One region of the Arthrobacter sp. NPDC056493 genome, then DNA from elsewhere that is predicted to be linked to it. Evidence: predicted binding sites of a transcription regulator. Region 1 holds the regulator's gene; each other region holds the start of a gene.

Region 1 (2,194 bases):
GCCCTCCGCACCCGGCTGGACGTCAGCATCCTTTGTCAGGGTGAATCCACCATGACTGCCCTGGTGAAGCAGTTTGCCGACGAGCCCGATACCTGCCTGTTCGGGACGATGTCGCTGTGGCAGGGGGTCGACGTGCCGGGAGGATCATGCCGCCTGGTGGTCATCGACAGGATTCCCTTCCCGCGCCCCGACGACCCGCTGATGACCGCACGGTCCCGGGCCGTTGCCCAGGCCGGCGGCAACGGCTTCATGTCCGTATCCGCCACGCACGCGGCGATCAGGCTTGCCCAGGGGGCGGGACGGCTCATCCGGTCCACGTCTGACAAGGGCGTGGTGGCGGTGCTGGATTCCCGGCTGTCCACGGAACGCTATGGCGGGTTCCTGCGGGCCGCACTGCCGCCGTTCTGGCCGACGACAGACCGGAAGACTGCCGTGGCGGCCCTCGAAAGGCTCGCCGGCGCGCAGGCATAAGGACGCCCCGGGCTGTTACAGCCCGGGGCAGAAGGTTTTGTGCCGACAAGCCCCAGCTGCTACAGCGAGCGGAGCACGGAAACCACCTTGCCCATGACCACGGCGTGGTCGCCGAGGATGGGTTCGTACTGCGTGTTCTGCGGAAGCAGCCAGGTGTGGCCGTCCCGCTGCCGGAAGGTCTTGACCGTGGCTTCGTCATCGAGCAGCGCCGCGACGATGTCACCATTAACCGCATCGCTTTGCCGCCGGACCACAACCCAGTCTCCGTCGCAGATGGCGGCGTCCACCATGGAGTCGCCGGCGACCTTGAGCATGAAGAGTTCACCGTGGCCCACCAGCTGGCGGGGCAGCGGCATCAGGTCCTCCACCATCTGGTCCGCCAGGATGGGGCCGCCGGCGGCAATCCGGCCGACCAGCGGGACCATGGCGGTGTCCATCGCGCTGGGCAGTTCGGACACGGAGCCGCCTGCCGTGCCCAACGCCGGGGCCTTGTCCGCGCCGCCGGATTTGGCCGTCCCTGCATCCAGGGTCAGCGGCATGAGGACCTCCATGGCGCGCGGCCGTTTGGGGTCCCGCCGCAGGTAGCCAAGCTTTTCCAGCTGGGAGAGCTGATGGGTCACGCTGGACAGGCTGGCAAGGCCAACGGTGTCGCCGATTTCCCGCATCGACGGCGGGTAGCCGTTCTCGTTGACCGAGCGCTGGATGGTTTCCAGGATCTTCTTCTGGCGGAGCGTAAGTCCCTTGGGGGTCCGCTGAGACCGCGGGCTGCGCTGGGGAGCCTTGCCGTCAGAGGCCTGTGCTGCCATGTTCGCCAACGCCTTTCCGTTCCTCCCGGCCGCGCTAGCTGGTGGCCGGGAACTTCCGGCCTGAAAAATGTCAGACCCTGCTGATCAACTGCAGATGTGGTTGTTCTGTGATTTCCAACGTAGGCCAGCCATAGGGCTTTTTCAAACATTTGTTCTAGCGAGTCTCGACTTAATTCGTTGATAGGTGCTAAAACTTAGGAAAAGCAAAGTTCGAACATGTGTTCTAGTGAGGGCGGTTTTTCAGCCCGATGTTCGAACTGTCTATTCGAACGCGAGGCAGTACAACTTGGTCCAGGAGGGCTCACGCCATGTCAGCTTCAACAGCAATAACCCAGTCCCGCGGAGTGTCCCGGCCCGGTAAGCCGCCGCGCCTTCGCCTCACCCGCCGCGGCCGGATTGTCCTCATCGGGCTGCCGCTTGTCATGCTCGCCGCCGTGCTCCTGTCGCTGACCGGGCTCCTTAACTCGCCGGCCAAAGCAGCGGACAGTGCCAGCGGCCTGTCTGTCACGCCGACGGTTTCGGTTACGGTGCAGCCCGGCGAATCACTCTGGGCCATCGCCGGAAAAGTCGATCCGGGCCGCGATCCCCGCGACGTCATTGCGGACATCGTCCAGCTCAACGACCTTCAGGCCGGGAAGGTCATGCCCGGGCAGCAGCTGTTTGTGCCCAACAAATAACTTGTGCCAACAAATAACGCCGGCAAATAGTGCCGGCGCGCGGTTCCGTGGGCTTCGGGACCGTCACAGTTTCCGGCCAGCCCTCCGGGTTACTTAAACTGTCTAGGTGACTGACCAGCTTGAGCGACTGAACCGACTGCCCCTGCGGACCAACCTGAGGGGGCTGTCCCCTTACGGCGCCCCGCAGCTTGACGTTCCGATCCTGCTCAACGTCAACGAGAACACTCATGGTGTGCCCGC
Region 2 (2,194 bases), on a different contig from region 1:
CGCCAGCGGATCGGGAACGCTGGCCCCTCCACGGCCACAGGCGACCCGAGTGGCAGGATGGTGCCGTGACGACCAGACGGCATACTTCGGCTCCGAACGCGGAGTGGGTGCTGATGTACCGGGGCGGACTGACCCGCCCCCGGATCGCCGCGCTCACCAGGGCCCCCGCCTCGACCATCAGCTACCACCTGTCCGTGGCGCTGGCCGCCGACCCCGGGCTCCAGGCAGCCCACGAACAGGCCGCCGGCACATCGACGCCACAGGTGAGCGTGCTGGGGCTGGCGCGGATGCGCCAGCTCGTGGCCCTGGTCCAGGAAACCGGCCGTTACCCCACCCGTACAGCCATTGATGCTACGGAGCGGATGTTGGCGTCCTGGTGGGAGCGGCGCCGCCGCGACGCCGCGGCCGGGACACTCGCACCGGCCTACCGTGACGGGCTTGCCTTACTCCCGGACTGGCAACGGCCACCACGGCCAGTGGCCGACGAGGCCAGATGGCAGGACCGGCTCACCGCCCTGGCCCGGTACCGGGCCGCGGGGCACGACTGGCCGCGGCACAAGGCAGTCGTGACCGGCGAAGAACACGACCTGGGCGTCTGGATCCACGTCCAGCGCCAAAAGGCGCGCCGCGGCGAACTCGAACCAGCCAAAGCACGGACCCTGGACGAGGCGCTGCCGGGCTGGCGCACCGGACGGCAACGTGGCCGGAAACCCCACAACAGCCCCAGCGCCCCAGACAGCTGAGCCGGAGACGGAGACGCCAGGCATTAGTACTCTGGCTGTGGACTCTCATTTACCGAAAGGGGATACGGAAATGAGCCTCAGACGTCTCTTTCAACGCAAGGCAGCGGCCGCCCCCGGCCGCGGACCCGCCCCAGACCTCCCCGCCGAGCCCCCGGCGCCCTCGAAGGCTCCGCTGTCGGCCGAGCAGGAAGAAGACCTGCGCAGCGCCTGGGCCCAGCTGACCGAGGCAGCAGAGCGCTCAAAGGTGGTCAGCTTCCGTGCCTGCACCCGCGCCGGAGGATCCTGGACGGAAAACCCGGCAGCGGTCCGGGCGATCGCGGTCACCCTCCGCGACTTCCCAAAGGACGGCGCGCAACCTACCTGAGCGGGTGAACGGGTTGTGCCCGTTGGGGGCAGGTGGAGCCCTCCGCACAGCTCAAAGCTGTCCCCATTGGGTACAACCCGGGCCGGTCCTCCGCCAGCATCGGATGCAATCTGAGGCGGGGCGTTCGGTTGTCAGTCCCCGGCGCTACACTTGAAACCTATCGAACATATATTCGAAAAAGGTGTGTTGTGGGCGTTGTTATTGGCCCCCGCGTGATAGATGCGGGCGTCTCATTGTTATCGGTGCTGGTCTCCCCGGTGCCGGTCGCTGCCGGGTACCCGTCGCCGGCGCAGGACTACTTCGACGGCCGGATCGACCTGAACGAGCACCTGATCAAGGACATCACCAGCACCTACGTCGTCCGCGTGACCGGGGAATCCATGGAGGGCGCGGGAATCAGCGACGGGGACGAACTGATCGTGAACCGGGCACTGGAACCCACCGACGGGTGCGTGGTCGTCGCGGTCCTGGACGGTGAGCTGACGATCAAGCGGCTGCGGATCACGCCCGCCGGGGTGGTGCTGCAGGCAGAGAACCCGTCCTACCCGGACATCCGCGTCCCGGCCCTGGCCGACCTCACCATCTGGGGTGTCGCGACCCGGTGCCTGCACCATGTCTAACGCGCGCTTTTCCGTTACACGGGAGCCGTGCGGGCAGGGGGCCGACAGTGTCTAGGCCGGCACTGATGCGGCGGATGCCGCAGATCGCGCACGTGGACGTGAACTGCTTCTACGCCTCCGCGGAACGGGCGTTCAACCCGTCCCTGGAGCACAAACCCGTCATCGTCCTCTCCAACAACGATGGGTGCGCGGTCACCCGCTCCCCCGAGGCCAAGGCCCTGGGCATCCCCATGGGCGAGCCCTGGTTCAAACTCGCCCCCAGGGCCAAGGAATGGGGCCTCGTCGCGCTCTCGTCCAACTACGAGCTCTACGGGGACATCAGCGCCCGGGTCATGGAACTGCTGGGCCGATACTCGGCCTGGCTGGAGGTCTACAGCATCGACGAGGCCTTCCTCGGCGTCAAAGGCTCCCCTGCCGAGCTGCTGGCCCTGGGCCGGTCCATGAAAGCCGCGGTCCGGCGGAACGTC
Region 3 (2,194 bases), on a different contig from region 1:
AGATCGTCACGCTGATTGCCCGCCGTGAGCGCCTGATCCGCATCGCGGGAACGCTGAAGGGCGACGACGCCGAAGTGCGGGCCCCGGGGCGCGTGGAGCGGGTCATCGAGCACGTGCGCCTGGCCGCCGAGAAAAAAGAAATCGACCCGGACATCGTGGAAACCACGTACCGGGCCATGATCTCGAAGTTCATCGAGCTTGAGATGAAAATCCACAACGACAACAGCTGATCAGTTGTCTCTGGCTGTAGCCGTTTTCTGGCGGCGGCCGGTTTCAGGCCTCAGACAGGCGCGCCGAGGCGCGGGGCCGGCTGATCGGGCTGCTGCCCGGTGCCGCACGCGGGGGCGCTGACCCTCTAGAGCTTCTCCTCAACGGGCACGCCGGACTGGAATTCCCGCCCGTCGGCCTCGCTGAACGCGGACATGAGGTGGCTCTTGTCGAGCCCCAGTACCGTGCTCATGGGGAAGTTGCCTGTGATGGTGTTGCCCGAGTGCTCAACGCTGCTGAGGTCGAAGTTCTCCTCCGTGCCGTCATGGCTGAAGGAGTAGATCGAGACCGCCTCGCCGTTCATGAACTCGATTCCCAGCCTCCGTTGATGTGAATAATCCGGAGTGGCAGCCACGAGCCCCACCACGAAGGCGCCCGATGCTGGAATGTTGCCGTCGATATCGAACTTGGCCACCAATGTGCTTTCTTTGGCGGCGATGCTTACCTGCTTCAGGAGCGCGTCATTGGAACTCATGGGACCATCCTGCCCTGTGAGCCGCCGTCCGTCCACACCCATCTAGGTTTTGTCTGCGGCCCGGCGTAGACTGGAACTATTCGAATACATATTCGAATTACTGTGTAAATTCTGCTGCGTATTTTCTGCAGGATGAGATTGGTATCCGGAGGCACCCATGGGAACGTTCAGCGAGTCTGTTGACGTCGTCTGCGCGCCTACCGGTGAGCCGGCGGAGCTTCGGTGGGGCGGCAGGGAGTACCGGGTCTGTGCTGAACCCTTGCGCTGGTACGAGCGCCGCCAGTGGTGGGCCGAAGAACGGCGTGCACCACTGGGGAGCGGCCCCGGGCTTGTAGACCATGAGATCTGGCGGGTGCAGGTCATGCCTGCAGGCAGAAGTACCCCGACTGAAGCTCCGGCTGCAGAACCGACGGAACCACTAACCCTTGACCTGGTGCGGCATACCGGCAGCGGACGCTGGCGGCTGCTCCGCATCCACGACGCCCTCCGGCCAAAAGACGCACTCCAACACAAATCAGCATGAGCTTCACTCACCTACACGTTTCCACCGCCTTCAGTGCCCACTATGGTGTCTCCTGGCCAGATGAACTCGCCCAGGCTGCAGCCGCCCAGGGCGCAACTGCCCTCGGGTGCACGGACCGGGACGGCCTGTATGGCACCGTCAAACACCTCAAGGCATGCATGGCTGCAGGGATTGACCCAGTGGTCGGCGTGGACCTGTCGGTGTTCGACGACGACGGGGACCACGAGGACGGGTTGCCTGATGCCCGGGTTTCCAAAACACGGTTCTCGGCAGACCGCGTCACCGGGCGTGTCGTGGTGCTTGCGCACGGACACAATAACGGCGCAGGATACAAGGCACTGTGCCGGCTGATCTCCGACGCCCATGCCCGCACCACGGGCAAGGCTGGGGGAACGGTACCCGTTGCCGTCACCAGGGCGGAACTCGCCTCCCGCGTCCTGGACCCGGAAACCCTGAAACCGGTGCTCACCGTTCTGTTGGGCCCGGATTCCGACGTCGGCCTGGCACTCGGCGGCCGGCGGTACCTCCGGCCACGCACCCTGTTCAAGGGTTGGCTGGACGCCATGCCGGCAGGAAGCATCGCAGCAGAGATCGTCACCCACCTCAGTGCACCTGGGGAGCCCCTAAGCACGGCCCATGCGGTCCGCATGCTCAAACTGGCCCAGGAGTACAGCGTGCCGGCCGTACTTACCAACGCAGTCCGTTACTGCGAGGAGGACGGGGCTGCCACCGCAGACGTCCTGGATTCCGCCCGCACGCTGAAGTCTCTTCCCGAGCTCTGCGCCGCGCCGCTGCTCCAGCCGAATGGGCAGGGCTGGCTGAAAACCCCGGACCAAATGGTGGAGCTGGGCAAGGAAATTATCCACGCCGCCGGCTACGGGACCGCCGATCTCCAGGTGCTGCTCGCGCAGACAGAGGCGCTCGCTGAC
Region 4 (2,194 bases), on a different contig from region 1:
ACCAGCAGCGGCGTGCAGCGGAAGATCTCGATGTAGGCCTGGGCGGCCCAGCGGATGACCTCGATTTTGGACATGCGTCCCACGGCCACGGGGACGGCGAGGACCATGCTGATGACGACGGTGATGAGGGTGATCTGGAGGGTGATTCCAAGGCCCTGCATCATTGCAGGCACTGCCCGGGCAACCACGTCCCAGTCGAAGTTGTAGTTCATGATGTCTTGGCTCCTTGCCGGGTGACTTCTTGCCAGATCATTTCTTGGCAGGTCACTACTTCTTCAGGTCGCCGAGGTTGTCCACCTCGAAGTAGTTGACCTTGGTGTAGGCCTGGGCGAGCTTGCCGCTCTTCTGTGCACGCTCGATGGCGATGTTGACGATCTGCATCGAGCGGGCGTCGACGCCGGCTGGCACACCGTACGCGGCGGTGCCCGAGTAGATCTCCGGATCCGGGACGACGATCTTCAGCGTCTTGTCTGCCTGGGCCTGCGATTCAGCGGTGGGAAGGTCCGTGAATTCGGCGACCGCGCGGCCGGCCTGGATGGCGGAGATGGCGTTCGAGTAGGAATCCATGGGCATGATCTTGGACGTCAGGCCCTTCAACGTGGCTTCCGGAGCTGCGCCCTGGGCGGTAGCGATCTGGCCGCCGCTCTGGATGATCTGGTCAGAGGTGGTGTGTGGCGAGGTGGCCTTCACCACGAACACGCCGGGGTACTCGTAGACGGGGTTCGTGAAGGAGATCGCCAGTGACCGCTCCACGGTGTAATCGAGGTTTGCTGCGAAGTCGTAGCGGTTGGCCTGCAGGCCGGCCACGATGTTCTTCCATTCCGCGGCAACAGGCACCAGCTTCACGCCGAGCTGCTTGGCCAGTTCCTCCAGCGGAATGAGGTTGGGTCCGCCCAGTGTGCCGTCGGCCTGCTGGACGGTCATGGGCGGAGCGATGGCAACGCCGACGCGGAGTTCGCCGCGCTTCTTGATTTCCTCGATGAACGTGCCCTGCGCCGAGCCGGTGGAAGCGGCGGCGCTGTTGCCGCGGAAGCCGCTGCCGAAGAAGCCTGCGGTTGCGGACAGTACGGCGATGTCGAGGACAGCAAGGACGATCTTGCTTGTTTTGGTCATTGTCTAAACCCTCTTTACGGGAATGGGGTTACCGGGCTGGCGGCGGCATCAAGGGGCCGTCCGCAGCTCGAAGGAATTTTTGTGGCCGGCGGCGGTGGGCTGCCGGTCGGGGAGGTGAGGGGCGGCGTGAGTTCCGGGCCGCCGTCGTGGTTTGGTTGTTTTATTGTCAAACAATCTGCGTGCTGGTTCAACAGTAGCGCTGTGACCCCGGCCACGTCCAGTACTTTTTTCGCGGGCCCTGAACCCGCAGCATTAAATGTCAGACCCTCCCCCTAGCCTGAAAGTGTCCGGTAGGAAGAAGTGCCGGCACTTCTTCCGGGAGGGGGAGAGGCGTGGAGGTCCAGGCATTCGTCACCGACGATGAGACGTGGATTCCGGCTGTCGACTTCACGGACCGGGAGGATTCACTGCTCGCCGGCACCGTGAGCGTTCCGCTCGCCTCCTTCCTCACCGCCGACGAAGCACTCGGCGTGGTGGAGTCGACCGACCGGCTCATCGCCTGGGCAACGGGCGTGAAAATGGGGGCCCTGGCGCGGGTCGAAGAAGCGATTGGCGAGGAATCGCCCCGGCGGCAAGAGAACCAGCCGGTACGGTTCGGTGGGGACGAAACGCATGCGCTTGCTGTCACGGAGGTGTCCACCGCCTGTGCCCTCTCGGAAGGCACGGCCGCGCGTTTCCTGAACGACGCAGCGGATCTGACCACGGCCCAGTGGGAGGTCCTTGAGGCGGTCCAGGCAGGCGAGATTACCGAAGCGCACGCCCGGGTTATCCTCGATCAGGCCCGCTCCCTCCCCGCAGAGCAGGCCGAAAAATTCGCTACGGTTGCCCTGCGGCGAACGCGGACACGGCAAGGCCGCCGCCGCACAACGTCCGAATTCCGCGCATGCCTGCGTCGGCTGCGGGAGAGCCTGCACCCCGAGAGCCTCGCGGCCCGTAAAGAGGCTGCCCAGCGTGAGCGCGGCGTTTGGTTCTCGGCCGAGCCGGACGGCATGTGCACGCTCTCCGCCTTCCTCACTGCGGACGTCGGGATGGCCATTTTCAATGGGCTCGACCGCGATGCGCGGCAGGCCAGCGTGCGGGC

The links. The regulator LexA, encoded in region 1, represses DNA repair genes until DNA is damaged. The targets are predictions, from matches to a motif close to TCGAACANNTGTTCGA.
Region 2: the regulator LexA is predicted to act here: its motif matches at 1,268-1,283, upstream of ACFQ50_RS23875 (LexA family protein).
Region 3: the regulator LexA is predicted to act here: its motif matches at 823-838, upstream of ACFQ50_RS20350 (DUF6504 family protein).
Region 4: the regulator LexA is predicted to act here: its motif matches at 1,181-1,196, upstream of ACFQ50_RS12350 (DUF222 domain-containing protein).

Annotation. Positions count from the first base shown of each region.
Region 1 is NZ_JBHTSL010000034.1:5,750-7,943, reverse strand. It holds gene ACFQ50_RS14375 (ATP-dependent DNA helicase) at 1-471, shown strand, start outside; gene lexA (transcriptional repressor LexA) at 531-1,277, opposite strand; gene ACFQ50_RS14365 (LysM peptidoglycan-binding domain-containing protein) at 1,586-1,954, shown strand; gene ACFQ50_RS14360 (histidinol-phosphate transaminase) at 2,061-2,194, shown strand, end outside.
Region 2 is NZ_JBHTSL010000101.1:260-2,453, forward strand. It holds gene ACFQ50_RS23865 (helicase associated domain-containing protein) at 66-743, shown strand; gene ACFQ50_RS23870 (hypothetical protein) at 814-1,107, shown strand; gene ACFQ50_RS23875 (LexA family protein) at 1,296-1,727, shown strand; partial or broken gene ACFQ50_RS23880 (Y-family DNA polymerase) at 1,793-2,194, shown strand, end outside.
Region 3 is NZ_JBHTSL010000064.1:7,105-9,298, reverse strand. It holds gene ACFQ50_RS20360 (chorismate mutase) at 1-230, shown strand, start outside; gene ACFQ50_RS20355 (hypothetical protein) at 356-742, opposite strand; gene ACFQ50_RS20350 (DUF6504 family protein) at 900-1,265, shown strand; gene ACFQ50_RS20345 (DNA polymerase III subunit alpha) at 1,262-2,194, shown strand, end outside.
Region 4 is NZ_JBHTSL010000026.1:43,212-45,405, reverse strand. It holds gene ACFQ50_RS12360 (amino acid ABC transporter permease) at 1-212, opposite strand, end outside; gene ACFQ50_RS12355 (substrate-binding periplasmic protein) at 268-1,113, opposite strand; gene ACFQ50_RS12350 (DUF222 domain-containing protein) at 1,446-2,194, shown strand, end outside.